2 linked regions of the Saccharibacillus brassicae genome follow. The main gene of each other region encodes a partner of the protein of the gene in region 2 in a complex. Links are inferred from orthologs where the notes say so. Each region holds a gene or a part of one and is shown on either strand. Other genes may lie near its edges. The genes, in order: FFV09_RS02845 and FFV09_RS19005.

Evidence for each region.
Region 1: the proteins of FFV09_RS19005 (region 2) and FFV09_RS02845 are in contact, whole or in part, in a cryo-EM structure (PDB 8Z21), measured with the Escherichia coli proteins. The link is inferred for Saccharibacillus brassicae from one-to-one orthologs.

What each region holds. Positions count from the first base shown.
Region 1 is NZ_CP041217.1:713,634-721,624, forward strand. What follows is about bases 3,624-6,447. They hold FFV09_RS02845 (ABC transporter permease), read right to left. Parts: upstream 5,590-6,447; coding sequence 4,657-5,589; downstream 3,624-4,656. Other genes in these bases: FFV09_RS02835 (ABC transporter ATP-binding protein), read right to left, coding at 3,624-3,653; FFV09_RS02840 (ABC transporter permease), read right to left, coding at 3,687-4,610; FFV09_RS02850 (peptide ABC transporter substrate-binding protein), read right to left, coding at 5,817-6,447. In the rest of the region: FFV09_RS02825 (adenosylhomocysteinase), read right to left, coding at 1-771; bacillithiol biosynthesis cysteine-adding enzyme BshC, read right to left, coding at 829-2,457; more of FFV09_RS02835, read right to left, coding at 2,730-3,623; more of FFV09_RS02850, read right to left, coding at 6,448-7,544; FFV09_RS02855 (DUF3397 domain-containing protein), read right to left, coding at 7,751-7,991. UniProt on the Escherichia coli protein: Part of the ABC transporter complex OppABCDF involved in the uptake of oligopeptides and of the ABC transporter complex MppA-OppBCDF involved in the uptake of the cell wall murein tripeptide L-alanyl-gamma-D-glutamyl-meso-diaminopimelate.
Region 2 is NZ_CP041217.1:4,541,675-4,558,905, reverse strand. What follows is about bases 5,697-8,533. They hold FFV09_RS19005 (ABC transporter ATP-binding protein), read right to left. Parts: upstream 7,728-8,533; coding sequence 6,666-7,727; downstream 5,697-6,665. Other genes in these bases: glsA (glutaminase A), read left to right, coding at 8,055-8,533; FFV09_RS19010 (MFS transporter), read left to right, coding at 5,697-6,621. In the rest of the region: FFV09_RS19040 (hypothetical protein), read left to right, coding at 1-94; FFV09_RS19035 (hypothetical protein), read left to right, coding at 257-697; FFV09_RS19030 (dipeptidase), read left to right, coding at 723-2,084; FFV09_RS19025 (DegV family protein), read right to left, coding at 2,180-3,022; FFV09_RS19020 (DUF4261 domain-containing protein), read right to left, coding at 3,186-4,157; FFV09_RS19015 (DUF1963 domain-containing protein), read right to left, coding at 4,179-5,066; more of FFV09_RS19010, read left to right, coding at 5,329-5,696; more of glsA, read left to right, coding at 8,534-9,002; FFV09_RS18995 (antibiotic biosynthesis monooxygenase family protein), read right to left, coding at 9,357-9,650; FFV09_RS18990 (histidine phosphatase family protein), read right to left, coding at 9,710-11,284; FFV09_RS23885 (TVP38/TMEM64 family protein), read left to right, coding at 11,489-12,112; protein YmzB, read left to right, coding at 12,239-12,586; FFV09_RS18975 (AbrB/MazE/SpoVT family DNA-binding domain-containing protein), read right to left, coding at 12,786-13,046; FFV09_RS18970 (hypothetical protein), read right to left, coding at 13,133-13,486; FFV09_RS18965 (GNAT family N-acetyltransferase), read right to left, coding at 13,686-14,147; FFV09_RS24010 (hypothetical protein), read right to left, coding at 14,342-14,800; and 2 more genes. UniProt on the Escherichia coli protein: Part of the ABC transporter complex OppABCDF involved in the uptake of oligopeptides and of the ABC transporter complex MppA-OppBCDF involved in the uptake of the cell wall murein tripeptide L-alanyl-gamma-D-glutamyl-meso-diaminopimelate.

The sequences.
Region 1 (7,991 bases), 3.8 Mb from region 2 along the record:
GCGGAAGCCTTCCATATGCGCTTCCACCGCTTTGATCGGATCGATTTCGGTCACGATCACGTTCGCCCCGAGTCCGCGCGCGCGCATCGCCATGCCTTTGCCGCACCAGCCGTAGCCGACGACGACGACCGTTTTGCCGGCCACGATCAGGTTCGTCGTGCGCATAATGCCGTCCCACGCCGATTGGCCGGTGCCGTAACGGTTGTCGAACAGCGATTTGCAGAACGCGTCGTTGACGCCGATCATCGGAATGCGGAGCGTGCCTTCGTTTTCGAGCGAACGCAGCTTGATGATGCCCGTCGTCGTCTCTTCCGCGCCGCCGCGAATCGTTGCCAGCAGGTCGGGACGCTCTCCGTGCAAAATCGTGGCCAGATCGCCGCCGTCGTCGATGATCAGGTCCGGCTTCGCTTCGAGCGCTTTGATATTCAACGCTTTGAGCTCACCCGGAGCCGGCTGGTACTTGGCGAATACGGTAATGCCGTCTTCGACCAGCGCCGCGCACACGTCGTCCTGCGTGGAGAGCGGATTGCTGCCCGTAATGGTCACTTCCGCGCCGCCGGCCTGAATGACTTTCGCCAGGTAAGCCGTTTTGGCTTCGAGATGCAGGCAGACCGATATTTTGAGTCCTTTAAAAGGCTGATCGCGTTCGAACTGCTCCCGGATACGATTCAGTACCGGCATGTGCGCCGAAGCCCAGTCGATCTTCAGGCGGCCTTCCGGTGCCAGATTGATATCCGCGATAATGCTGTTTTGCTTGGCCAACGAACTCATAGGTTTTCCTCCGCTTCGCTTGCGTAATGGTAAAGCGATCCGCGATTCGCGAACCGGTCAAGCTTCGATGATGCGATGCGCTCCCGTCAGGTCCGGCTCGATCCGCATCAAATCGTCGATCCAGTCGGGGCCATAACGGTTCAGCATGTAAAAGACGGTATAGACGCGTTCCTGCGGACGGTCGAGCGGGAACAGCGTTTTGTAAATGCGGTCCCATCTGCGCAGCTCCGCTTCGTTCTGCCGGGCGATCGTCTGCTTCGTCTTGCCCTGCAAAAAGTCGATCTGCGCCATGATCTTGCCGCGGTTCGTCTCGCCCAGGTCGGCAAGGCCGGGATGCAGCTCGCCGATCCGTTCGATCAGCGGCGCGTACAGCTGCTCGAATTCGGCTTTGGTCTGCTCGAACAGCCCGTCCGTGCCGAGCTTGTCCTGCTCCGCAAGCCAGGCTTCCTTGCGCTCGCCGAACCGCTCCATGACGTCTTCGAAGCTCAGATCGTACGCCTGCATATATTTCTTCGTCGAAGCGTCGACGAGCGTGAACGACATGCGCGGCAGCAAAATCGGCATCTGCATATCCGCCGCTTCGAAACCGTCTTTGGTTCCGGCCCAATAGGCGACTTCGCCGAGGCCGAGCACCGCATACAGCACCGGGAACAAATAATCCTGCATAAGCGGACGGGTCAGTACGTTGTTGCTAAAACATTCCGGACATCGCTCCACGCGTTCCAGCAGTTCGTCCCGGCTCAAGATAACCGTGCCGCGCCGATCGACGAATTTGCCGTCCTGCTTGAACAGCAGCAGACGCTGCCCTTCATGGATATAGAACAGGTTGGCCGCGCCTTCGGCGGCCTGCGCCTGCTGCTCGTAGCCCGCTTCTTCGATCCGCGCGGCCGCTGTCAGATACGCCGCTTCCAGCTCGTCGTTGCGTTCGATCAACCGCCGGAACATCGGCTGTTCCACCTGCCGCAGCGACGGATCGGCCGAATCGACCAGCACTAGGCCGTAGCGGCCGAACAGACGGCCGATCAGACGGGCGAATCCTTCGCTCAGACTGATCGAATGCGGCAGTTCGCTGCGCAGCATATCAAGCAGCTCGCTTTTGAACGCCGAATCGGCCAGTACCCGCTCCAGCTCCGCGATGACCGCTTGCCATTTCTCCGCCGTCACTTCGACATCGCTCACGGAAGACTTGCCGTCATGCCACGATTCCATGCGCAGCCGGCGCACTTCCAGTTCCGGCGTCAGCACATACGTATGGTCCGCTTCGTCCCAGTCGTGGTCTTCGCCCGCGATCCAGAATACCGGCACGACGTCGCGCCCGAGCTGCTGCGCGGCGAGCCGCGCCGCGTTCACGATCGTCGCCGCTTTGTAGATGACCAACAATGAACCGGTAAACAATCCGCTTTGCTGGCCGCCGACTACGACGAGCGCACGCTCGTCGGCGAGCGTCGCGATCGAGCTATGCACCGCTTCATGATCGTTATATTTGGCATTATAGGCGCTCAGCACTTTCACCAGCGCTTGGCGATCGGCCTGCGGCCGGTGCGGGGCATCCAGCCATTCGGCTCTGCGCCGAAGCGCCTGAGCATCCTCTAAATCGTATTCGTATAAGTTATGCGCGTGCTGTCCGCGCACATAATCTTCTCCCAAGGCCGAACCCTTGCGAAGCGCCTGCGGAATGACATTCATGTCTGGCCTTGCCTCCTGTCTGCTATCTGCTTAAACCCTTCTTGATTGTACCCAATCGCTCTCAAGTCGTCAAAGCCACTTTCTGCCGATTCGGATAAAAGTCCGGCGCCGAACCAAACAAAAAGCCGTCTTCCCGAAGCGGCGTGCGCTTCGGAAAGACGGCTGAACCCTGTCCGTTCAAAGGCGGACAGAGCGTGCGGCGAGGCGGAAGGTTCCCGATTAATAAGATCAGGGTCCGTCCTGCCGCTATTTTCGATCAAACGTTCAATCTTTTAGTGAGGCATGGCGACCCAGTGTCCCGGAGAAACTTCGACCAGCGCCGTTTCTTCGCTCTGCTCGCCGGCCGAACGGATCGGACCGCCGCCTTCCGCCGTCAGCAGAATACGCTTTTTCTGCGATTCGACTTCCGGGTCCGCGATCGGAATCGCGGACAGCAGCGATTTGGTGTACGGGTGGATCGGATTGCTGTACAGCTCTTCGCTCTCCGCCAGTTCCACCATTTTACCCAGATACATCACGGCCACGCGGTCGCTGATATGCTTAACCATCGACAGATCGTGCGCGATGAACAGGTAGGTCAGGCCGAGACGTTCCTGCAGTTCCTGCAGCAAGTTGACGACCTGCGCCTGAATCGAGACGTCAAGCGCCGAGATCGGCTCGTCGCAGATGATGAATTTCGGATTGACCGCGAGTGCGCGGGCAATCCCGATCCGCTGACGCTGGCCGCCCGAGAATTCGTGCGGGTAACGCGTAGCGTGATCGGTGTTCAAGCCGACCAGATCCAGCAGCTCTTCGATCCGCTTTTTGCGTTCGCCGCCGGTACCCGCCATTTTGTGGATATCCAGCGCTTCGCCGATAATGTCCGACACCGTGAAGCGCGGGTTCAGCGAGGCGTAAGGATCCTGGAAGATCATCTGCATATCGCGGCGCATCGCTTTCATCTTGTTCGGCGGCAGTTTGTAAATATCCGTTCCGTTGTACCGCACGCTTCCTCCGGTAGGCTCGTACAGGCGCAGAATGGTCCGGCCCGCCGTAGACTTGCCGCAGCCGGATTCGCCGACCATACCCAGCGTCTCGCCTTCGCGGATGGAGAAGTTCAAGTTGTCGACCGCTTTGAGCACTTTGCCTTTTCCTACATTAAAATACTTCTTCAGTCCTTCAACCTCAATCAGGTTTTTGCCGAGTTCTGTTCTCATGGCTGACGCCTCCTTCACTTTAGGATCTGCGAATTATTTGTTTTTGAGCGACGGATCGAGCGCATCACGCAGGCCGTCTCCCAGCAGGTTGAACGCCAGCATGATGATGCTGATCAGAACAGCCGGGAACAGCATCCGCCAAGGATAGAACATCCAGCCGGTCAAAGCGTTTTCGACCATCGAACCGAGCGAGGAGATCGGAGCCTGAACGCCCAGACCGAGGAAGCTCAGGAACGACTCGGCGAAGATCGCGTTCGGAACCGACAGCGTCAGCGTGACGATGATCGGGCCGCTTGCGTTAGGCAGCAGGTGACGGAACAACAGTCTGCCCGTACCGGCGCCCATCGAGCGGGAAGCGAGCACATACTCGCGGTTTTTCAATTTCATGATTTCGCCGCGGACGATCCACGACATATTGATCCAACCCGTAATCGTCAGCGCCAGGATGATCGTGCCCAAGCTTGGCTTGAATACGACGAGCAGCAGGATCGTAACGAGCAGGTAAGGAATCGCGTACAGAATTTCGGAGAACTTGTTCATGATCGTGTCGACGCGGCCGCCGAAGTAACCCATGATGCCGCCGTAGATGACGCCGATCAGCAGGTCGATCAGCGCGGCAGCGATACCGACGATCAGGGAGATCCGTGCGCCCGACCACGTTCTGACGAACATGTCGCGGCCCAGATCGTCCGTTCCGAACCAGTGCAGCGCGGAAGGCGGCTTGTTGGTCGCCAACAGGTCGTTCGTCTGGTAATCGTAACCGTGTACCCAATAGGAGACCAGCGGACCGAAGATGGAAGCGATAATGATGACGACGAGCGCGACGAGGCCGCTCATCGCGACTTTGTTTCTGCGCAGGCGTTCCCATGTATCGCGCCAAGCCGTAAGACTTTCGCGTTTGATAACTTCCGATTCGCGTTCGTTAACGTTGACAGACTCGAAATCGGCCGCCGTCAAAGCGGGAAGAGGCTGTTTGTTTAAGTTTTTTTCGTTAGACACTGGTTTAGCCCTCCTTACCCGATGTTAATTTGATACGCGGATCGACAAGGACGTAAACGATATCGGTAACGAAACGAGCCGCCATCAAAATGATACCGTAGAAGAGCGTGATGCCCATGATCAACGTGTAGTCGCGGTTAGTGATGCTGTCGACGAACACTTTGCCGATGCCGCCGATACCGAAGATGCGTTCCACGACGACGGAACCGGTAATGATGTTGGCCGTCATCGGTCCCACGTAAGTGACGACCGGTAAAATGCCGTTGCGGATAACGTGCTTCCAGAGAATAGCCGGCCATTTCAAGCCTTTGGCTTTGGCCGTTTTGATGTAATCGGCGTGCAGCACTTCGAGCATGCTCGAACGGGTGAGGCGCGCGATATAAGCGATCGGTCCGGCCGAGAGCGCGATAACCGGCAGAACATAGCCGAGCGGGCTGCGCAGGCCCGTGATCGGGAACAAGTCCAGCCTCAGGCCGAGTGCGTACTGCAGCAGCGAGGCCAGCACGAAACTCGGCACGGCTATGCCGATGACGGCGAGCACCATGACCATACTGTCGATGAATTTTCGATGGTAGAGAGCGGCGAGCAGACCGAGGGTCACCCCGACGATCGTCGACACGACAACGGCAATCAGACCGAGACGCAGCGAAACGCCGAACGTCTGACCGATAATGCCGGATACTTCCTGATTCAGCTTTTTCATCGAGATGCCCAGGTCGCCCTGCACGATGTTGCCGAGATAGTTCGCGTACTGCGTCATGAGAGGTTTATCCAGTCCGTACTGCGCTTCCAAACGTGCACGAATCGGAGCGGGAACTTCTTTTTCGGACATAAACGGATCGCCCGGGATAGCTTTCATCAAGAAAAACGTCGCCGTTATCAAAATAAACAGCGAAAGCAGCGTATATAGAAGTTTACTGGTTATATACCGTGCCATCTGCGTACCTCTCCTCCTTCATTCTGGTCCTGCTCGAAATGTCACCTAATATCTTGAATGTATAGTTGCATATTCATTATATTCAACCCTATTTACTGGTTAAGCAAGAGCAAAAATGGAAGTTTAGCGAACATGCAAAAAAATCGGGATATATATGGGAATCCACATATATCCCGAGCCTTTATTTAACTTTGGTCGATCTTCTTTCAACTTTCAAAGCGGGAATCTTATTGTTGTTCCAGATAAGCGCGAGTGAAGTTGATAGCACCGGAGAAGTCAGTCGTTACGCCTTTGAGGTAAGGCTTGGTGAGCGACGCCTGCGTGTAGTAGTAGACAGGCATGATAACCATGTTGTCTTGGATCAGCATTTTTTCGGCTGCAGCCATATCCTGCATACGTTTTTCCGGATCGTTGCCGCCTTTGTAAGCGCCGTCGATCAGAGCGTCGTAAGCCGGGTCCGCATAGCCGGTGTTGTTGTTGCCGCCACCGCTTACGAACATATCCATGTAAGTCATCGGATCGTTGTAGTCGGCAGACCAGCCTGCGCGAGCGATTTGGAAGTTGCCCGTTTTTCTGCTTTCCAGGAATACGGACCATTCTTCGTTTTTCGTTTCGATCTCAACGCCAAGGTTCGTTTTCCACATGTCGGCTACGGCCAGGGCCAGCTTCTGGTGGTTTTCGCTTGTGTTGTAGAGCAGAGTGATCGGAGGAAGCGTGGTGTAGCCTTCTTCTTTCATGCCTTCTTCAAGCATCGTTTTGGCTTGTGCCGCATCTTCCTTGAAGTATTCGCTGTCCGGATGCTCGTCGCGGAACGATTGGTTGTTCAGTCCTGCGATCGAAGTCGGTACGAAACCGTATGCCGGCGTTTGTCCGGCTTTCGTTACGTTGTCGATCAGGGATTGACGATCGATCGCCATAGCGAAGGCTTTACGGATCTTGACGTTGTTGAACGGTTTTTCTTTGGTGTTGAACTCGTAGTAGTACGTCGAAGCGATGTCAGTCAATTTGAACTCGTCAGCGAACTGCTGCGAGAGCGGTTGAATTTGGTCGGTCGGGATTTCGCCGGTAGGTGCGCCCGCGTAATCGATTTCGCCGCCTTGGTACGAAGCGGTTTCGGTTGCGCCGCTGTTTACGATCGAAGCTGTTACGTTCGTCAGCTTGATGTTGGCCGCATCCCAGTATTTTTCGTTTTTGGTCCAGCCCATTTCGGAACCTGTCGTCCAGGTCGTCAATGTGAACGGTCCGTTTGTTACCATCGTGCTTGCATCGGCTGCCCAAGCTTCGTTGCCTTCAACGGTTGCTTGGTGAACCGGGTAGAACGTGTAGAACGAAGTCAGACCCAGGAAGTAAGGAGTCGGGTTCGTCAGCGTAACTTCAAGCGTGTTCTCGTCAACGGCTTTGACGCCTACAGTCGAGAAGTCTTTCGTTTTGCCGGTGTTGAACTCTTCAGCACCTTTGATGTAGTAAAGCTGGTAAGCGTAGACCGGAGCCGGAACAGTTTCCGGGCTCAGAGCGCGTTCCCAAGCGAATACGAAATCGTTCGCCGTTACAGGGTCGCCGTTGCTCCAAGTTGCGCCTTGACGCATGTTGAACGTGTAAGTCAGGCCGTCTTCGGAGATGTCCCACTTCTCGGCAGCACCCGGAGCCGGGTTGCCGTCAGCGTCGATCGTCGCAAGACCTTCATACATGAAACGCAGCGCCGTGTTGGCTTGGCTGTCTTGAGCTTGTGCCGGATCAAGCGTCGGCGGCTCAGCACTGAGGTTCAAGTGCAGGGTCTGGTCGGCGGCAAGGTTAGCGTCGGCTGCCGGTTCGGTAGCCGTACCTTCCGTAGTTCCGGTCTCGGTCGTAGTACCCGGTTCCGTAGTCGTTGTCTCGTTGGCGCTTCCGCACCCTGCGAGAACCGTGCCGATTACAAGAACCAGCGTAAGAAGCAACATCCAGCTTTTCTTTTTCATCCTGCAACTTTCCCCCTACAAAAAGATTATTTTTTTTATTGATTATACCCCGGGTGGCAAAAAAAATCTATAACCTTTTTTCAGAATCTTACGGTTTTTTTCAGATTTTATTCGTTTTCTGTCATCTTTTCTGTCTTGAAGCTTGAGATTTCGGTAAAAAAAGACTTTGTTTTTCACTCTTTTCCCGTGTATCTCCCATCGTCATGTCAGCTATTCACGATATGCACGATAAAACCGCTCACTCCGAGCAAAACGTAGCAAAAAGCCAACAAGAGGAAGCTCAATCGCCATACGCCGCGCAGCAGGCGCATCGGCTCGATCCGGCCGCGCTTGCGGTTCTGGGCGCTGCCGAGCAGTCCGGCAAGCAGCAGCAAAATAAGCATAAACAGATAAAATCCGAACGAGGACGCGAAAAGGTAATTGTACAGCGCGGCCGCGGCAACCAGC
Region 2 (17,231 bases):
TAATCCGGAGTTGATGAACAGCATTCTTTTCCATCTTTCGCTGCGCAACCAGGTTTATCTGCTGCGCAGACGAAGCGGACGCAGAATCGGGTAATCCCGACTGCGCAGCCGATCGCCTGCAGCGGGAACGTTTCAAGACGCTTCCGATTTTCCGGACCTGTCCCTGTGGACAGGTCCTTTTCCATTCTTTTTGCGGGAGGACCGGGGTATGGCGTATACTGAATAACGGAATCGAATTCCGAGGAGGAACAAATAGATGAATGCAGCACAGAAAAAAGCGTTAGGCATTACCGGAGGCCTCGTAGCCGTCATCGCGATCGTCGCCATCGTCATTTTCCTCGTCTATACCCGTTCGAATCCCCAGGCGAATCCGTTCCAGCTTCAGATGGGACATACGCTGAGCAGCGACGGGACCGCCATCACGGACAACGGCACTTCGTTCAGCCGCACCAAACCGATCTACGCGATCGCGGATTACCCCGATACCGGCGTGACGAAGGACCATACGGCGATCCTCGCCGTCATCTCCGAGAGCACCGGGCAGGTCATCCAGCAGCAGCAGGTGGAAGAAGACGAATCCACGCAGCAGATCAAAATGGAACTGGATAACGCCAACTGGGAACCGGGCATTTACGAACTGACTTTCGCGCGCAGCGGAACGATGGTCGGCACGATCAATTTCTCGCTGCACCAGTAGACACACAAGGAGGATTTTCCAACCGATGAACCCGTACACGACTTATTTCGAACGTCATCGCGAGCAGCATCTCGCCGAATTGAAGGAATGGTTGTCCATTCCGAGCATCTCCGCCCTGTCCGAACACAAGGAAGACGTCCGCCGCGCCGCCGAATGGCTCAAGGACGCGCTGACGGCAGCCGGACTCGAACACGTCACGCTGAACGAGACCGACGGGCATCCGATTCTGACCGCCGACCATCTGCATGCCGAAGGCGCACCGACGCTGCTCATCTACGGCCATTACGACGTGCAGCCGGTCGATCCGCTGAACCTGTGGGAGACGCCTCCGTTTGAACCGAGCGAACGCGACGGCAAGCTGTACGCGCGCGGCGCAACCGACGACAAAGGCCAGGTGTTCCTGCACGTCAAAGCGCTGGAAGCGATTCTGAAGCAGGAAGGCCGCCTTCCGGTCAACGTCAAGCTGTGCATCGAAGGCGAAGAAGAAATTTCGAGTCCGAACCTGGTCCAATTCCTTGATGACAACGCCCAGGATCTTGCGGCCGACGCCGTGCTGATCTCGGACACTTCGCTGCTCGAACGCGGCAAGCCCGCTATCAGCACCGGCCTGCGCGGATTGTGCTCGATCGAAGTGTCGCTGAACACGGCGAATACCGACCTGCACTCCGGTTCGTTCGGCGGCGGCGTACCGAACGCGCTGCACGCGATCGTCAGCCTGCTGAACTCGCTGCACGACGAACAGACGGGCCGCGTCCTGGTCGACGGTTTCTACGACGGCGTCCTGCCGCTGACCGAAGAGATGCGCGGCGAGCTGTCCAAAATGGATTACGACGAAGAGAAATTGAAAGCCGATCTCGGCCTCGATACCCTCTTCGGCGAAGAAGGCTATTCTTTCCTCGAACGTACCGGCGTCCGGCCGACGCTTGAGCTGAACGGCGTCTACGGCGGCTTCCAGGGCGAAGGCACCAAGACCGTCATTCCGAAGGAAGCGCATGCCAAAATCACGTGCCGCCTCGTCGCGAACCAGGACCCGCACGACGTACTGGCCAAGATCGAACGCCATCTGCGCGAACATACGCCGGCAGGCGCCAAGTTGACGCTCGTGCCGGGCGAGACCGCGTTTGCGTTCAATATCGATCCGTCCCATCCTTTCCTGCAAAAAGCGGCCGACGCCTACGAAACGGTCTACGGCGTACGCGCTTTGTTCACGAAGGACGGCGGCTCTATCCCGATCATCGAAGCGTTCTCCCGCGTGCTGAACGCGCCGGTCGTGCTCATGGGCTTCGGCCTGCCGGACGAAAACCTGCATGCGCCGAACGAACACTTCAATCTCGAAAACTTCGACAAAGGGCTGCTCACGCTCGTCCAATATTTGAAAACGGTCTGATCCGTACCGCTGCCAAGCGCCGGACCGCCGGAATCATCGAAAAAGCCGTTCCCCCCGGGGGAACGGCTTTTTGCGTTGGAAGTCTTCAATCGAGGCTACTCGTAATAATACATGAAGCCGATTGCGCCGGGTCCCGTATGCGTGCTGATCACGGGCGTCGTGTAATCGATCTCGATTTGCGTATATCCGGTCAGTTCATGGATTTTGGCTTTGAGGCTCTCCGCCAGCTTGCTGCCTTCCGCATGGACGAGACCGACGCCTTTGATCGTCCGTCCCTTCACGTCTTCGGCAAATTCGCGGGCCAGATGCTTCACGACCTGGGCGTGGCTGCGCGGGTTCGACTCCGGCGTGTAGACGCCGTCTTTGAGCATGCCGATCGGCTTGATATGCAGCAGCGATCCGATCAGCGCTTTGCCCCGGCCGATCCGGCCGCCTTTGACGAGGTTCTCCAGCGTGTCGACGACGACGTACAGCCGGGTCGCTTCGCGCACTTCGTCCAGCCGCGCTACAATCTCGTCCATGCTTCGGCCTTCCGCCGCCATATTGGCCGCTTCGACGACCTGAAAAGCCAGTCCTCTTGAAATATATTTCGAATCGACCACGGTCACGTTCGTATCGGTCATCTCCGACGCCATTTCGGCCGAACGCACCGTGCCGCTCATGCCTCCGGTCATATGGATCGAGAGCACGTCGTACCCTTCCGCGCCGAGGCGGTCATACAGTTCGACGAACGTTCCGGGGGCCGGCTGCGAGCTTTTCGGCAGTTCGGCGGCATGGATCATTTTCTGGATAAACGTCTCCGGGGTAATGTCTACCCGGTCCGTATAATTCTGTCCGTCGATGGTAAAAGAGAGCGGGACCATTTCTACTCCGTATTCCGCCAATACCTGATCGCTCAGATCAACGGTCGAATCCGTAACCACTTTGATTTTGCGCATGCGTCACTCTCCTGTATCCGATCAGCCGACACCCGGCCTCCGTCAAACCGCGCGGAAGACATGTTCGTCCAAGCTGTCTTCTTCAGTATACAGGCCGTGCATACCATACACAAATTCGAAACAGTTATGCAAAATTTTACTTATTAAAATTTTGACTTATTCGCTATTCCCGGATCGGCGCCTTGTGCCGCCCGGCGTAATACGGACTGCCCGGATCGACGTCCAGCACGAGGCGATGCGGGCCCGCCAGCGCATATTGATGCTCGCAGCGCCAGCGAACGTCTTCGGTCGGGCCGAACGTCTCGCCGTCCTTGATCACGTCGCCGCTGTTGAACAGATAATACCCGAGATTCGTCACCTGCTGCGCCACCTCGTTCGGTTCCAGATCGAAGAAATGGCACTGCACGTCGGGAACGCCGAGAGCGGCCAGCCCGACCGTGTCCATCAGCCTTTCGCTGCGCTCGCTGCCCGTCCCTTCCACATTGAAGAACCGTACGTTCATCGCTCCGTACAAAATGCCGCCCGCTTCGACCGCCGTCAGGTAATCGCCCGGCTCCAGCAGCTTGTCGCTTTCCCGGAAATAGACGGCGTCGCACGGAGCGGTCTCCAGCAGCGCGCGCAGCGCCCCGGTCAGCAGCCGCAGCCGCTGCGCGGGCTCAAGGCCCGACGCCATCATGTCGATCAGACGCACGGAATGTCGGCATTCCGCTACGACTTCGCCCGCTTCCGGCCAATGCCACGCCTGCTGAATCGCCGTTTCGTACGCCGACGCCGGACGATTCTTGGTCGGCATCAGCGACGTCTGCGCCGGCATTTCGCCGTCCGCGAACGTGACCGGATAATTCAGATGGAAAAAGTGCAGCATGTCCGTCTCCGCTTCGTTCGAAGGCTCCCAGACGACCAGACGGTCTTCCTGCTTTTGCTTTTCCGGCTGTTCGACCGTACCGGTGTAGAGCTGCATTTTCTCGTACAGCCGTTTGCGCGAAAAATTCGGCTTTTCCTTGTATTTCAATTCGATCGTGTAGACGCGCGCGAAGCCGAAATCCTGCTCGGCCGCAAGCATGCCTTCCGTTTGCGGATCGAGTTCTTCGCGCTGCGTATCTTCGCGTTTCGTGTCTTCGCGTTCCGTCGTCATGGCGAGCCCCTCCTTCTGGGTCTAGCTGGAATAGAACGAACAGGTCGTCCGGTCGAACCGGCCGGCCAGCAAATCTTCCGCGCGGATAAAATAGTGCAGCACGCCGGCGTCTCCCCACATGAAGCCGACGTCCGAATCGGAATCGATCTCCGCCAGCATGACGATGCCGGCGATTTCCCGCAGCGCCCGCTCCCGGTCGCCGTCAAAAGCTGCCGTCAGGCGGTCGATCGCTTCTTCCGGATAGTAGGTCGATTCGCAGCCGAACAATTCCAGCGCGGCCCGGTATTCGTCATCGCCGTGCTGTCCTTCGGCGTAGCCGAACATTTTCGCGACCGCGGCAGGTTCGTCTGCGCGCAGGGCAAAGCCCAGGTCTTCGTACTCTTCCCATCCGTGCTCCTCGTCTTCCGTCGCTTCTTCGTCGACATAGGCGTAGCCCGGCAGGTCAAGCGACGCCCGGGCGACGAGGCGGCGCGGCTTGAACGGTCCGGCGTACTCGTCATGGGCGGTCGGCCCCGGCGGCGACTGCCGCGCGGCTCCCTGCATCTGCTCCGGCGCCGCATGCAGCACCCGGTGCTCGACCGTCAGATCGTAATCCCCGGCGAAAAAGAACAGCGTGCCCCGCTCCGGCATACGCCGTTCGGGGTCCAATCCCTGCACGTCTTCAAGCTTCAGCTGCATGACGAACGTCAGCGGCACGCCGGACGCACCGAGCGGCCACTGCGTGCCGGGCGGAAGATCCGGCTCGCCGCCCGCGCGCGAACCGCCGATCTCCGGATCGCTGCCGGGCGCCGCTCCGCTCCAGAGGATCGTCTGCTTGGCGTTGGCGAGCAAATACGGTTCGGCATGCGCAAAATCGTATTCCCGGATCACTTTTTCCAGGCGTTTGCGGTTGTCGTCGCTCAAACTCATGGCGTTCCCCCGCTTTCTTGTTAGTTAAGCGTTGTGCTTGTCAGCATTAGGCTTGGGCTTCTTTTCCAGTATACCGAGCCAAGCGGCAAAATTCTATTTTCGCGGACTTTGCCTATACTTTGCCTATATCGGGGGCAGACTTTGCGAACGTCAAGAGCGTTTTCCGCTGCGACGCTTCGCCGAACTGACGCGTTTCCTTTCCCCCTTGCTTGCGAACTGGTAAGATAAAAAGGTTGTGTTTACCTGTAAAGGAGGTCCGCAATTGGAATCGCTTAGGCGCCTGACCGCCGGAATCGCCGGTTGGCCGCGCAACGTCAAATTGTTTTTTCTTGCCAATCTGCTGTACCAGATCGGCGGAGGCATGTTCTCCGTGCTGTACAATCTCTACATTCAGGGAATCGGTTACGGCGATGCGATGAACGGACGGGTCGTCAGTATTCAGTCGCTTGCGACGGCCTGCATCTTTATCCCGATCGGCCTGTTCGGCGACCGGCTCAGCCGCAAGATGCTGCTCGTGATCGGGGCGCTGTTCAGCGGCGTCGTGTTCGCGCTGCGCGCGTTTGCCGAAGCGGAACCGATGCTGCTGCTGCTCGCGGTCTGTTCCGGCGTGTTCGCGGCCTTCTTCCAGGTGCTGGCTATCCCGTTTTTGGCCGAAAACGTTAAAAAGTCGCAGCGGCTCGCCCTGTTCAGCGCTTATTCCTCGCTGATGCTCGCCGCGCAGGTGCTCGGCAGCATGGGCGGCGGCGTACTCGCCGACTGGCTCCAGCATACCGGCCTCCCGCGCGTCGAGAGTCTGCGCTTCACGCTGTTCGTCGGCGGCGTCGCGACGCTTGCCGCTTTCGTGCCCATGCTGTTTATCCGGGAGAGCCGCCGGCAGTCCGAACCGCCCGCCACGTCGCCCGTTCCGGCCAAGCCGGGTGGCGGCGAGAACTCCGTGCCAAGCGAAGCGGGCGCGCGGACACAGGATGCGGGAAGCTCGCGCATCATCTTCTGGTTCGTGCTCGCGCAGCTTCCGATCGGGCTCGGTTCCGGCCTCGTCGTGCCTTACCTGAACCTGTACTTCACGAACCGGTTCGGGGTGTCGCTGACGACGATGAGTGTGCTGATCTCGCTGGGGCAGATCATGACGATCGTGTCCATGCTGATCGGCCCGACGCTGTCGAGAAAAGTGGGGCCGGTCCGCGCCGTCGTCCTGTTCCAGATGCTCTCGCTTCCGTTCCTGCTGACGACCGGATTCACGAATATCGCGCTGGTCGCTTCGATCGCGTTCTTGTTCCGGCAGGCGCTGATGAATGCCGCCAACCCGATCCAGTCCGCCGTCATGGTCGACCGTATCCCGGACAGCAAGCGCAGCATCGCCAATTCGTTGACCCAGACCGCTTTCATGCTCGGTTGGGCCAGCATGGGACCGGTGCAGTCCTACCTCATTACGACATACGGCAATTACTGGGGCTACGCGATCACGTTCAGCATCACCGGCGTGCTCTATATCAGTGCCTCCATGCTGTATTACTTCAAGTTTCGCGACAAAAAAACAACGGCAAAAAAGGGATGAGACCGAATACTTTCGGCTTCATCCCTTTTTCTATTCGTCTATCTTTAAGCCTGAACCAGAACCGGCTTGTCGTACGTGTTATCCAGCTTGCGCTGACGGCGCAGGACCGCTTCGGGCGGCGTAACCGCCGGAGCGTCCGGATGCAGCAGCCAGGACTTGACGAAATGCGTGTCGGAGACCTGGAACATCGGAGGCTCTTTCTCGAAATCGATCTTCATGGCGTACGTGCTGCGCAGGGCGAACGCGTCGCCGATCGGCGGGTGCAGCAGATCGGGCGGCGTGCCCGGAATCGCGGTCAGCTTCTCTTCGCCGTTGCTGTCGAGCGCAGGCATCGAGGACAGCAGTCCCCACGTATACGGGTGGCGCGGATCGTAGAAGATCTCGGCAGCCGTGCCCATTTCCACGATTTGTCCGGCGTACATGACCGCGACGCGGTCCGCCATCTTGGCGACGACGCCGAGATCGTGGGTGATGAAGATGATGGCCGTACCGATCTTGGCCTGCAGGTCCTTCATCAGTTCGAGGATCTGCGCCTGGATCGTCACGTCGAGCGCCGTCGTCGGTTCGTCGGCGATCAGCAGCTTCGGATTGGCGGCCAGCGCCATCGCGATCACGACGCGCTGACGCATACCGCCGGAAAATTCGTGCGGGTACTGGTCAAAACGCTTTTCCGCGTTCGGAATGCCGACGAGGTTCAGCAGTTCCAGGCCGCGTGCGCGGGCGTCCGATCCGGAAATCTTTTCGTGCGTGAACAGCACTTCGGTGATCTGCTTGCCGACTTTCATCGTCGGGTTGAGCGAGGTCATCGGATCCTGGAAGATCATGCCGATCTCTTTGCCGCGCATTTTTTGCATTTGGCTTTGCGTTTTTTTGATCAGGTCCTGGCCTTCGAACATGATCTGTCCGCGTTTGTACTGTCCTTGCGGCTCAGGGACCAGCTTCATGATCGCCTGGGACGTTACGCTTTTGCCCGAACCGGATTCGCCGACGATCGCCAGCGTCTCGCCTTTGTTCAGATGGAAGTTGACGCCGCGGATTGCTTGAACTTCGCCGGCGCGCGTTCTGAATGAAATCGCCAAATCTTTAACTTCGAGAAGTTTCTCCATGATCTCCACTCCCTATAAAGCCCGTTCGCGAAGGAACGGGCGGTTTGTCGCTTTTCGCATATCGTTCATTGGGCGTCGTACGTCAGGGCGCATCCCGCTTTTCCGAACGTTTGGGCCTTACTCGCCGAACATTGTTCCGCGAAACCGTATATAATATTGTAACTGCTGAGCTAACTGGCAGTCAAGCAGACATTGGATGTCAGGTGTCTATGAGCGGAAGACTGCGGTATGATACGTACGACGGCGGAAAGGGCCTCCGCTCCTGCAAGATTCGCTGCTCAGAACCGATATTAAAATCCGATACGATCTATAAAGGAGGCTGCGTGCATGACGAACAAACAAGCGCGATTGGACGAAGTTCGGCAGTTTCTGCCGGAATGGCTGGAGCAAAGCCGGCAGGAAGCGGCTTTCGGCGAAGTGGCTTCGTATATCCCCGAATTGTCCAAAGCGCGCCGGGACGCGCTCGGGATTCACCTGCTCGACCTGAGCGGCAATTCCGCTTCGGCCGGAGACTGCGACACGACGTTTACGCTGCAAAGCATCTCCAAAGTATTCACCCTCATTCTCGCCCTGATGGACAACGGCGAAGAAGCGGTATTCGGGCGCGTCGGCATGGAGCCGACCGGCGACAACTTCAATTCGATGCTCAAGCTGGAACTCGTGCGGCCGGGCATCCCGTTCAATCCGCTGATCAACGCCGGGGCGATTACCGTCTCGTCCATGATCAAAGGCTCTTCGCCGGAAGAGAAATCCGCGCGCATTCTCGAATTTTTCCGCCGTCTGGCGGGCGGCAGCGAGCTGCAGGTCAATGAAGCGGTCTACCGGTCCGAATACGAGACGGGCAACCTCAACCGTTCGATCAGTTATTTTCTCGTGGAAAACGGCGTGCTGGACGGAGGCGTCGAGAATGTGCTGTCCGTCTATTTCCGCCACTGCTCGATCGAAGCCACCTGCCGCGACCTCGCGCGTATGGCGCTCGTGCTGGCCGGCGACGGAACCGACCCCGTCAGCGGCGAAGAACTGATCCCGCGCCGCTACGTGCAGATTGCCAAGACGTTCATGATTACGTGCGGCATGTACAACGCTTCCGGCGAATTCGCGATCAAAGCGGGTCTTCCGGCCAAAAGCGGCGTGTCCGGCGGCATCCTCACGTTCGTGCCCGGCGCGCTCGGTATCGGCGTCGTCGGCCCCGCGCTGAATGCCAAAGGCAACAGCAGCGCCGGCGTGCATCTGCTCGAACGCCTGTCGCAGCGGATGGACTGGAGCTTGTTCTAGATCGGCCTTGCCCGCCCATACGGTCGGATCAAGCTGTCGAAAAAATCTCGCATTCCTGCCTGAGGCTGACCTGAAATCCACATTTTGCTGTTTGAACGGCTTGTTTGGAGGAAATGTTGACTTTCGGTCCACTTTTTCTTCAAAATCCGCTTTGGGCAGGCCCAATCGAAGCAAAAAGCTGACTTCGGGTCAGCTTTTTGCTTTTTGAGCGGCTTTTTCGCATAAAATGCTGACTTTTGATCCGGATTAAGCGGTCAGGCACGCTGTGCGCCGGGACATGGTTTCCGACACCCGGAGCCCGCCGCTTCTTAATCAAGAAACGGCAGGCTTTTTCCGCGCTGCGGCTATTTTTCCTTACGGGTAGACCCGCTCGAAATGTTCGACCGTCGGAAAAGGATCGTAGTAGTCGTGCAGCATTTTTTTCCATTCCTGATACTGCGGCGAACCGCGGAACCCTTCCGTATGATCTTCAAGCTTCTCCCAATGCACAAGCAGCAAATATTTGTGATCGTCCTCAAGGCATTTTTGCAATTCGTGTCCCTGGTACCCCGAAATCTGTCCGATATACACCGAAGCCGCGCGAAAATCACGCTCGAATTGTTCCGTACGTCCCGGCTTGACGTGCAGCATGGCCGCTTCCAAAATCATGATCGGTTACCTCCTTTGCTTTTAGCGAGTGCAGCAGGTGCCAAGGCGAAGACGGTCATTCATCCGTCGCCTTCTATGCGCTCCGCGCGGACGAATCTGCCGCCCGCGAACAAAGCGCAGTAGACGTCGGGCATCGTCAGCCGCCGCCAAAATTCAAAATCGTACTGCGCGTCGAACCCGTTCAGCATAAGCGTCATGATATCGCCGTGCGTGCCGATCGCGATCCGTTCCCCGGCATGCGTCCGCAGCAGTCCGCGCAGGACGGCGATCCCTCGCTCCGCCGCTTCCCGGCTGCTTTCGCCGCCCGGCGGCCGATAATCGAGATCGGCGTAGCAGCGCTGCTTCTCGGACCGGAAATTTTCCGGGCCCAGTTCCCAGTCGCCCGCGACGAGACGCTCGCGCAGATCTTCGTGCTGCACGACACGCTGCCCGGCCGCTGCCGCAAGCGGCGCTATCGTCTCGACCGCCCGGCGGTAAGGGCTTGAGACGAAAATTCTGATGCCTTCGTTCCGCAGGCGCAGGGCGATCCGCTCCGCATCCGCGCGGCCCTGCTCGGACAACCCCCGCTCTCTCTCCCGGCCGTGTTCGTAAGCCGAGTGGGCATGGCGCACCAGATAGATCCTCGTCTCTTCCTGCCTGTTCCCCCCAATCCTATCCCTCATTCCCATTCTCCTTCCTCCCGCCAGAATACGGCGTAATCGCCGAGCAGTTTGTTCAGCCCGGCGATCCGCGCATAGGACGGCAGTTCGTCGGCCCGAAGTCCGCTCGCCCCGGCGGACGACCGCAAGTTCGTGCGGACGCTCCAGCAGCCGGGCCGTCTCCGCGGCGGTCGCGGAATGCTGCCGAAGCATATGCAGCAGTCCTTCGTCGGCGAGGTCGCCAAGCCGATCCGGCAGCAGGCCGCCGGCTTCGATCAGGCGCAGCGTGAGCGCGCGCAGCACGGCGACCGGCCCGATATTGTCCGCCGAAGCGTGATACTCCGCTTCGTGCACAATCAGCCGAAGCGTCAGCTCGGCGGTGTGACGGTCCGCTTCGAGATACGAGGAGCCGGACAAGCGGTAGCCGCGCAGCAGCTCCGGAGCGGGTTTCGGCAGGATGCCGAACGAGGCGGCGCTGCGCACCCACGAATCCAGGTGATCGGCATGCAGCACCCACTCCCCGTTGCGCAGCGGATTGGGGCGCAGCCCTTCAATGAGGTCGAACACTTCGACCGCGTTCAGCCCGCCCAGCGCCTGCCGGATTTCCGGTGAATGCAATACTTCTTCGGAGCGCCGGTGATGGTCGAAGCCTCCGACCCCTTCCAGCGCATGGCTGAACGGCCCGTGACCGACGTCGTGCAGCAGCGCAGCCGCCCGCAGCTCCGGCCAGTCCGGCGCAAAATGCGCAATCAGCGCGAACACGCCGAGCGTATGCTGAAGCCGCGACGACGTATGCTGCGTATGCAGCGCCGCCGGTCCCGCATGGCGCACGAAATGCAGCCGGCGCAGCGCGTTCGTGCGCAACAGCTTCGTCTCCGCCGCGCTCGGCACGTTCGCCGTGCCCCACAGCGGATCGCGCAGCGCGTTAGGTCCGGCCATTTGGCCGTAGGCTCCGCCCGGCCGTGTTCCGCGCGCGGATTCTTTTTCCCGTTTCATCGTTTTCCACTCTCCTTGTGCGTCATGCGTCAAGCCTGTCTTTTCCAAGTATATCCGGCTCCCGCTGCCCGGGCAAAACGAACGGCGGCCGCCGTCCCAACACCTCCCGCTCGACTTCCCCGACGTCCATCGCATACAATCGGAGTACGCAACCCGGGCGGGGCCGTTTCGGCGTGCCCGGACGGAGAGGAGACGCGACGCCGCATGAAAAAATGGATTACGCTCGCCCTGTATGCCGCGGCGCTGCTGACGATTCTGATCTATCGCCACGAATTGAATGCTTTGCTCGGAGACGTCTCGCTGCCGGCCGGCGCCGGCCTGGCGCTTGCGTTCCTGTTCGCTTTTTTCCCCGTGCTGCCGTACAAGCTCGTCATCGGTTCGCTCGGTTTCCTGTACGGACCGCTTATGGGTGCGCTGCTGGCCTGGCTGGCGGTGACGGCGGCTTCGCTGATGCAGTACACGCTTGCGCGGGTGTTTTTCCGGGAGCAGGGGCGCGCCGCGCTGTCCAAATATTCGGGCCTTGAGCGGATCGGCCGGATGATGGAACGCCGCCCGTTTCCCGTCATTCTCGCCGCCCGCCTCGTGCCGCTGCTGCCTCAGGCGCTCGTCAATTTGTATCCCGCTTTTCTGAACATTCGGCCGGTCATCTACGTCACCGCTTCCGCGCTCGGCAAAATCCCGGCCATGCTCGTATTCGCTTTCGTCGGCCAGAACCTGTTCACCGACGTGCCGAGGACGCTGACGGTGCTGGGCCTGTACGCAGGCTTCCTGCTCGCCGTCTACGCGGCCTACCGCCCGTTTGCGCGCAGGCTGCAGGACTCCAAGTAAGGCAGGGCAGGCGCAAAAAGCGCGGCACACCGCAGGACATAAGGCGTTTGCTTGAAGGCTTGGCGGGGTAAAAGGAAAGTACGCAGGCGAAGCGGGAAGCTTTGCCGGAAGAAAGGGTGACCCCAGATGGACAAACAGATCGAAGCTTTGAGCGAATGGCTGAAGGGCAAGTCGGGTCAAACGCTGCATATCGAGAAAAAAGAAAACGAAGATACCGATATCGTGCGGTTCGAGCTTGAAGAGATCGGCGAGCGTCCGCAGGACAATCCCGTCGACGATTACCTCGAACGCGCGCTGCTGCTGCGCGGAAGCGGCAGTATCGTCAACGGCGAAGGCGAGAGCGTGCCGCTGCCCGGCGATACGTACGAGATCGGAATCAACGAACTTGCGATCGGCAGCCAGAGCGGCGACCGCCTTGAACTGACGAACGACCGCGCGACTTACGCGCTCAGCGTCGAAGCGCCGCAGTCCTGATTCCGTGAACGAGGTCCGCGCGCCGGATCGAATGCACGACAAAAAGAGGCTCCTCTTCGAGAGAGGGCCTCTTTTTTTGCCGCTGCGTACCTTACTTACCCTTACTTACCCTACCCTTGCCCTTACTCAAAAAGCCCGCCGTTCCCGGGAAGGAAGCGGCGGACTCTATGAGAAGCGCTGAAGCGCGAGCAAGGAGAAATTACTTGGATTCCGCCTGGTACAGGTCGATCAATTCTTCGATAGCGGATTTGCTGACCATTTTGCCTTTGAAGTACACGAGATCTTCGGCTTCGCCTGTGAAGATGCAAGTCGGTGCGTATTTTCTGAGGATAATGCGTTCGCCGTCCACGAAAATTTCCAATCCGTCTTTAATATCGATACCCATTGTTCTGCGAAGTTCAATCGGAATGACTACCCGTCCAAGTTCGTCTACGCGTCTTACGATGCCTGTTGCTTTCATTGCTATAATTCCCCATTTCGATTAAAATGATAATTGTCGACAAAAGATCGTCGTTATTCGATATTATTCGACATATTGTGCTTGCTTCAACTGTACTCCTCTTTATATATCTTGTCAATATGGAAATTTATACTACGGTCAAGTTTTTTTAACTCTTCTACGCAAATAAAGCGAAGCGCCTGTTTAAAGCGTTTCGCTTTTTTATTTTTTCCTGTTTCTTCAAAGGAACCCTTTTTAGGGTATCCATTTTTTATAATTATTTGGAAAAGGTTTTCGACATCGTTTGTCGGTACAATTTCGACAAAATCAACGCGTTTCGACGATTCAGCTGCTGTTCGATCGACGATCCTTCGTCCAATCGAAGCCGCCGGAGCGGAACTGCACGAACCTGCCTGCCGCGCAAGGCCGGAAGATCGCTTCATTCCGGCGGCAGCGGTCAAAAAAAGGCCCGCCGCGGAAATCCGGTATGGACTTCCGCGGCGGGCCGCAGTTCGTTATCGGTTCGGCAGAGGCCGGGCAGCGGTTACCGTTCTCGCCCTCGCGGCACCTGACGGTAACGCTCGAAGATCGCCCGCCCGGCACAGCCGAAGCGGAGCAAGCTACCGCAGCCTACGCTCGCGATGATCGGTCATGCACGGATCAGGAAACGCCGGTCTGCGCGTCCAAGCCCGGACGCAGCAGATGAACGGTCGATCCCGCGCGGCCGGAAGCGGCCGAATCCGAACGGCCGGATTCGACGAATCCGAAGCTTTGGTAGAATTCGTAAATGTCCGGCGTCTGATCGCCGACGTCAACAGCCAATTCGCCGCGCTGCGACACATGGTCAAGCAGCGCGTTCGCGACGCCCTGACCCTGGTAATGCGGATGCACGACGAGCAGTTCGACTTTGGAATCCTTCATGGCGATAAATCCGGTCAATTCCCCGCCGAAGCGTCCGCGCACGGCATGCACTTCCAGCCGGTCGAGAATTTCTTCCCGGAACAGCCGGGCATAGAACTGGATGTCGCTCGGGTCAAGGTCCGACAGCGTGCGACGAACCGACAGCAGCCAAATTTCCGTTAACCGATCCTGATGTTCTTCCGTACAAGCAATAATTTGCATGGGTACACCCTCCTTTTTGGAAAAGCTGATCCAATCTTCTGCTTAGCGACGACCGACAGTATCTTCCACCGAGTGGCAAGGGTTCTTCCGCGAAAGCTTCGAATCGACGATGAAGGGACGTTGGAGAATGATATTTGAACAAATATAACATAAAAAGAGGCTGCCGTCTTGTGATATCTCTCTCTAAGACGTGTTCAGAAGCCGGATTGTTCCGGCTCCGGCGACGGGCGTCCGTCTTCCGGCTGCGAGTCCTGCGGCCGGCTGTCGCCCTGCCGCTCGGAACCGCCGTGCCGGCGGCCGCGTCCGTGCGCGTGCCCCCGGTGCCCGCCCGGTCCGCGGCCGCCTTCTTCCGGCTTATCGTGCAGCTCGAACGCCTGTACGAATTCCCGGATAATGCCGTCCACCGCTTTCAGTTCGCCCGCGATGACCGGGCGGATGCTGTCGAACGCCTGCTCTTCGAGCTGCGCGGACAGCGTGTCGCGGCGCAGTTCCAGCCGCTCCAGAAAATGCAGCGCCCGTCCGCGGCGGAACGTCTGCGCGCCTTCGGAGCGGCCTCGTTTTCCGCTTTCTTTTTCCTGCGTACGGTCGACGTCCGCTTCGTTCGAATCCCCATGCCCTTTTTTCGAAAAATCCGCTTCTTCCCTATCCCGCACCGTAATCTCCTCCTTGAACTCGTATGCTTCTGTATACAAATGTATTCATTCGTCTGCCGCTTGTCAATCTTTGCGCAGCAAAAAAGAGCCGGCATGCTGCCGACCCTTTTGCTCACGCCTGATCCGATTGCCTGCGGCGCCGCCCCGTTGCTGGGCATCGCCCGTTTACGAAGCCGTCTCGCAGTGGCGGCGGCAGTCGCCGTGCTTGCAGGACGAGAACGTGCCGATAAAATCGAGCCGGTGATCCGACACGTTAAATCCGTATTCGCGCTTCACGCGCTGTTCCAGCTCCGTGAGCCAATCGTCCTTGATCTCTTCGACTTCGCCGCAGATCGAGCAGATCATATGATGGTGCATATGCTCGTGGTCTTTGCTGCGCAGGTCGAACCGGGCAACGCCGTCGCCGAAATTCATCTTCTCGACCAGATGAAGCTCCGTCAACAATTCCAGCGTCCGGTATACCGTCGCCAGTCCGATTTCCGGGAAACGTTCCTTCACCCGCATATATACGTCCTCGGCGCTCATATGGTCACGCTCGTGTTCGAGCAGAACCCGCATCGTCGCTTCCCGTTGGACGGTCGATTTATACCCTTTTGCCATCATCTGCTGCTTCATCGATTTGAGTTGTTCTTCCACGCTGATCAATGGTCTCGAACCTCCTTTGAACTTCTGGCTGCCTGTTTGCAGTTGTGGCGACGTTCTGTTCGCCGTTTAATTAGAATGATTATAATTTAATAATAACGCAAATGTTCGCAATGCGCAAAGATTTTTATCACAGGCCCGAAGCCGAAGCCGCAAAAAAGCGAACCGCCGGCACGGAAAATCTTTTCCGTATCGGCGATTCGCCCTTGTCCGCTTCTTCACCAAACGTCAACGAACGTCCGTGATCATGCGGTCGTCTTTTCCCGTTGCCTTAAATCAGCTTTCCGCCGAAGACGGCGTGCCGACCGAACCGCCCGCTTTTTTGGACGTGCTCGATCTGCCCAGTCTGCCTTTGCGTTCCAGATGTTTGCGAAACAGGTACATGACGGCCAGATGCAGCTTCGCCTGCGTGTATTTGTACAGGAACCACGGCATCGAAGGCATGTAATCGTGAATCGCTACGACGCAGTCGCTCGATTCGGGAATCATGAGGAACTCCAGACGCCCGGAGTGGCTGTCTTTGGAGCTTGCGAACATGCCTCCCGTGATCCGGTAGACGGCGCGGTCTTCGCCGCTTTTGACCGGATCATAGCTCAATTCGAGGATCGGACGGCTGAAGAAGCGGATATAGACCCGGCTCACGCCGTCTTCGCCCCGGGTAACCCGGATCAGCGGTCCCATCGCTTTGCCCAGCCATTCAAGGTAATATTCGCCCGCCCACTGCGCGTCTTTGCCCTGTGGCAGCGTCACGCGCTGCACGGAGCGGACGTCGGATTTTTTGACGCTTTCCGATGTCGATTCCGACGATTCGCCGCTCGACGATTCGCTTTTTTGGCTTTCTTTTTCCGCTTTTTCTTCTTTTTTGCGTTTTTCTTCTTCAATCGATTCTTTGGCCGCTTCCTTGAACGTTTTTTGTCCGTAGCTGATGCCTTCCACTTTGTTCTCTTCATGGGCGACCATCGGGTGGATCAGGCTTTCGATCAGCGGATATGTCATCTCGCGCGGCTCGCGGGTAATCATCGTCACCCAGAACCGGGACAGATTGACTGTCAGCAGCGGAAGATCGATAAAGCGGCGCTTCACGCCCATCACTTCGGCCATCTGCATCATCATTTCTTTGTAGCTCATGACGTCCGGACCGCCTACATCGACCGCGCGGCCTTTGACCGCTTCGTTGTTGACGCTGTTCTTCAGCGCGTTCAGCACGTCGTCGAGCGCGATCGCATGGGTCAGCGTACGCGTCCATGTCGGCAGCGTCATGATCGGGAGGCGTTCGACCAGTTTGTGCAGGATCGGGAACGACGAACCTTGCGGCCCGACGATCAATCCGGCCCGGATCGTCGTGACCGGCACGCCGGACGATTCGAGAATCTTCTGCACTTCCAGACGGCTGCGCAAATGGCGGGACAGTTTTTCTTCCGGCACGTCGTCGGGCAGGATGCCGCTGAGATAGACGATATGCTTAATGCCGTTTTTGCGCGCCGCGCGGGCGAAATGGTCGGCCAGGATTGCGTCCATGTCTTCGAAGTTGCCCTGCGTCAGCTTGGCGGTCGGCATCATCGAATGGATCAGGTAAAAAGCGAAGTCCGCGCCCTGAAGACATTCCAGCGCGTCGTCCATCGAATAAAAATCGCAGCTTCTCCACTCCACATGCTCTTCGTCTTCCTTCGAGCCGCCGTGACGGGAAAGGGCGATGACATCATAGTCTTCCGTCAGTTTTTTCATCAGGTTCTGTCCGATATATCCGCTTGCCCCGGTTAAAATGACTTTCGGGCGTTCGTGTTCAATC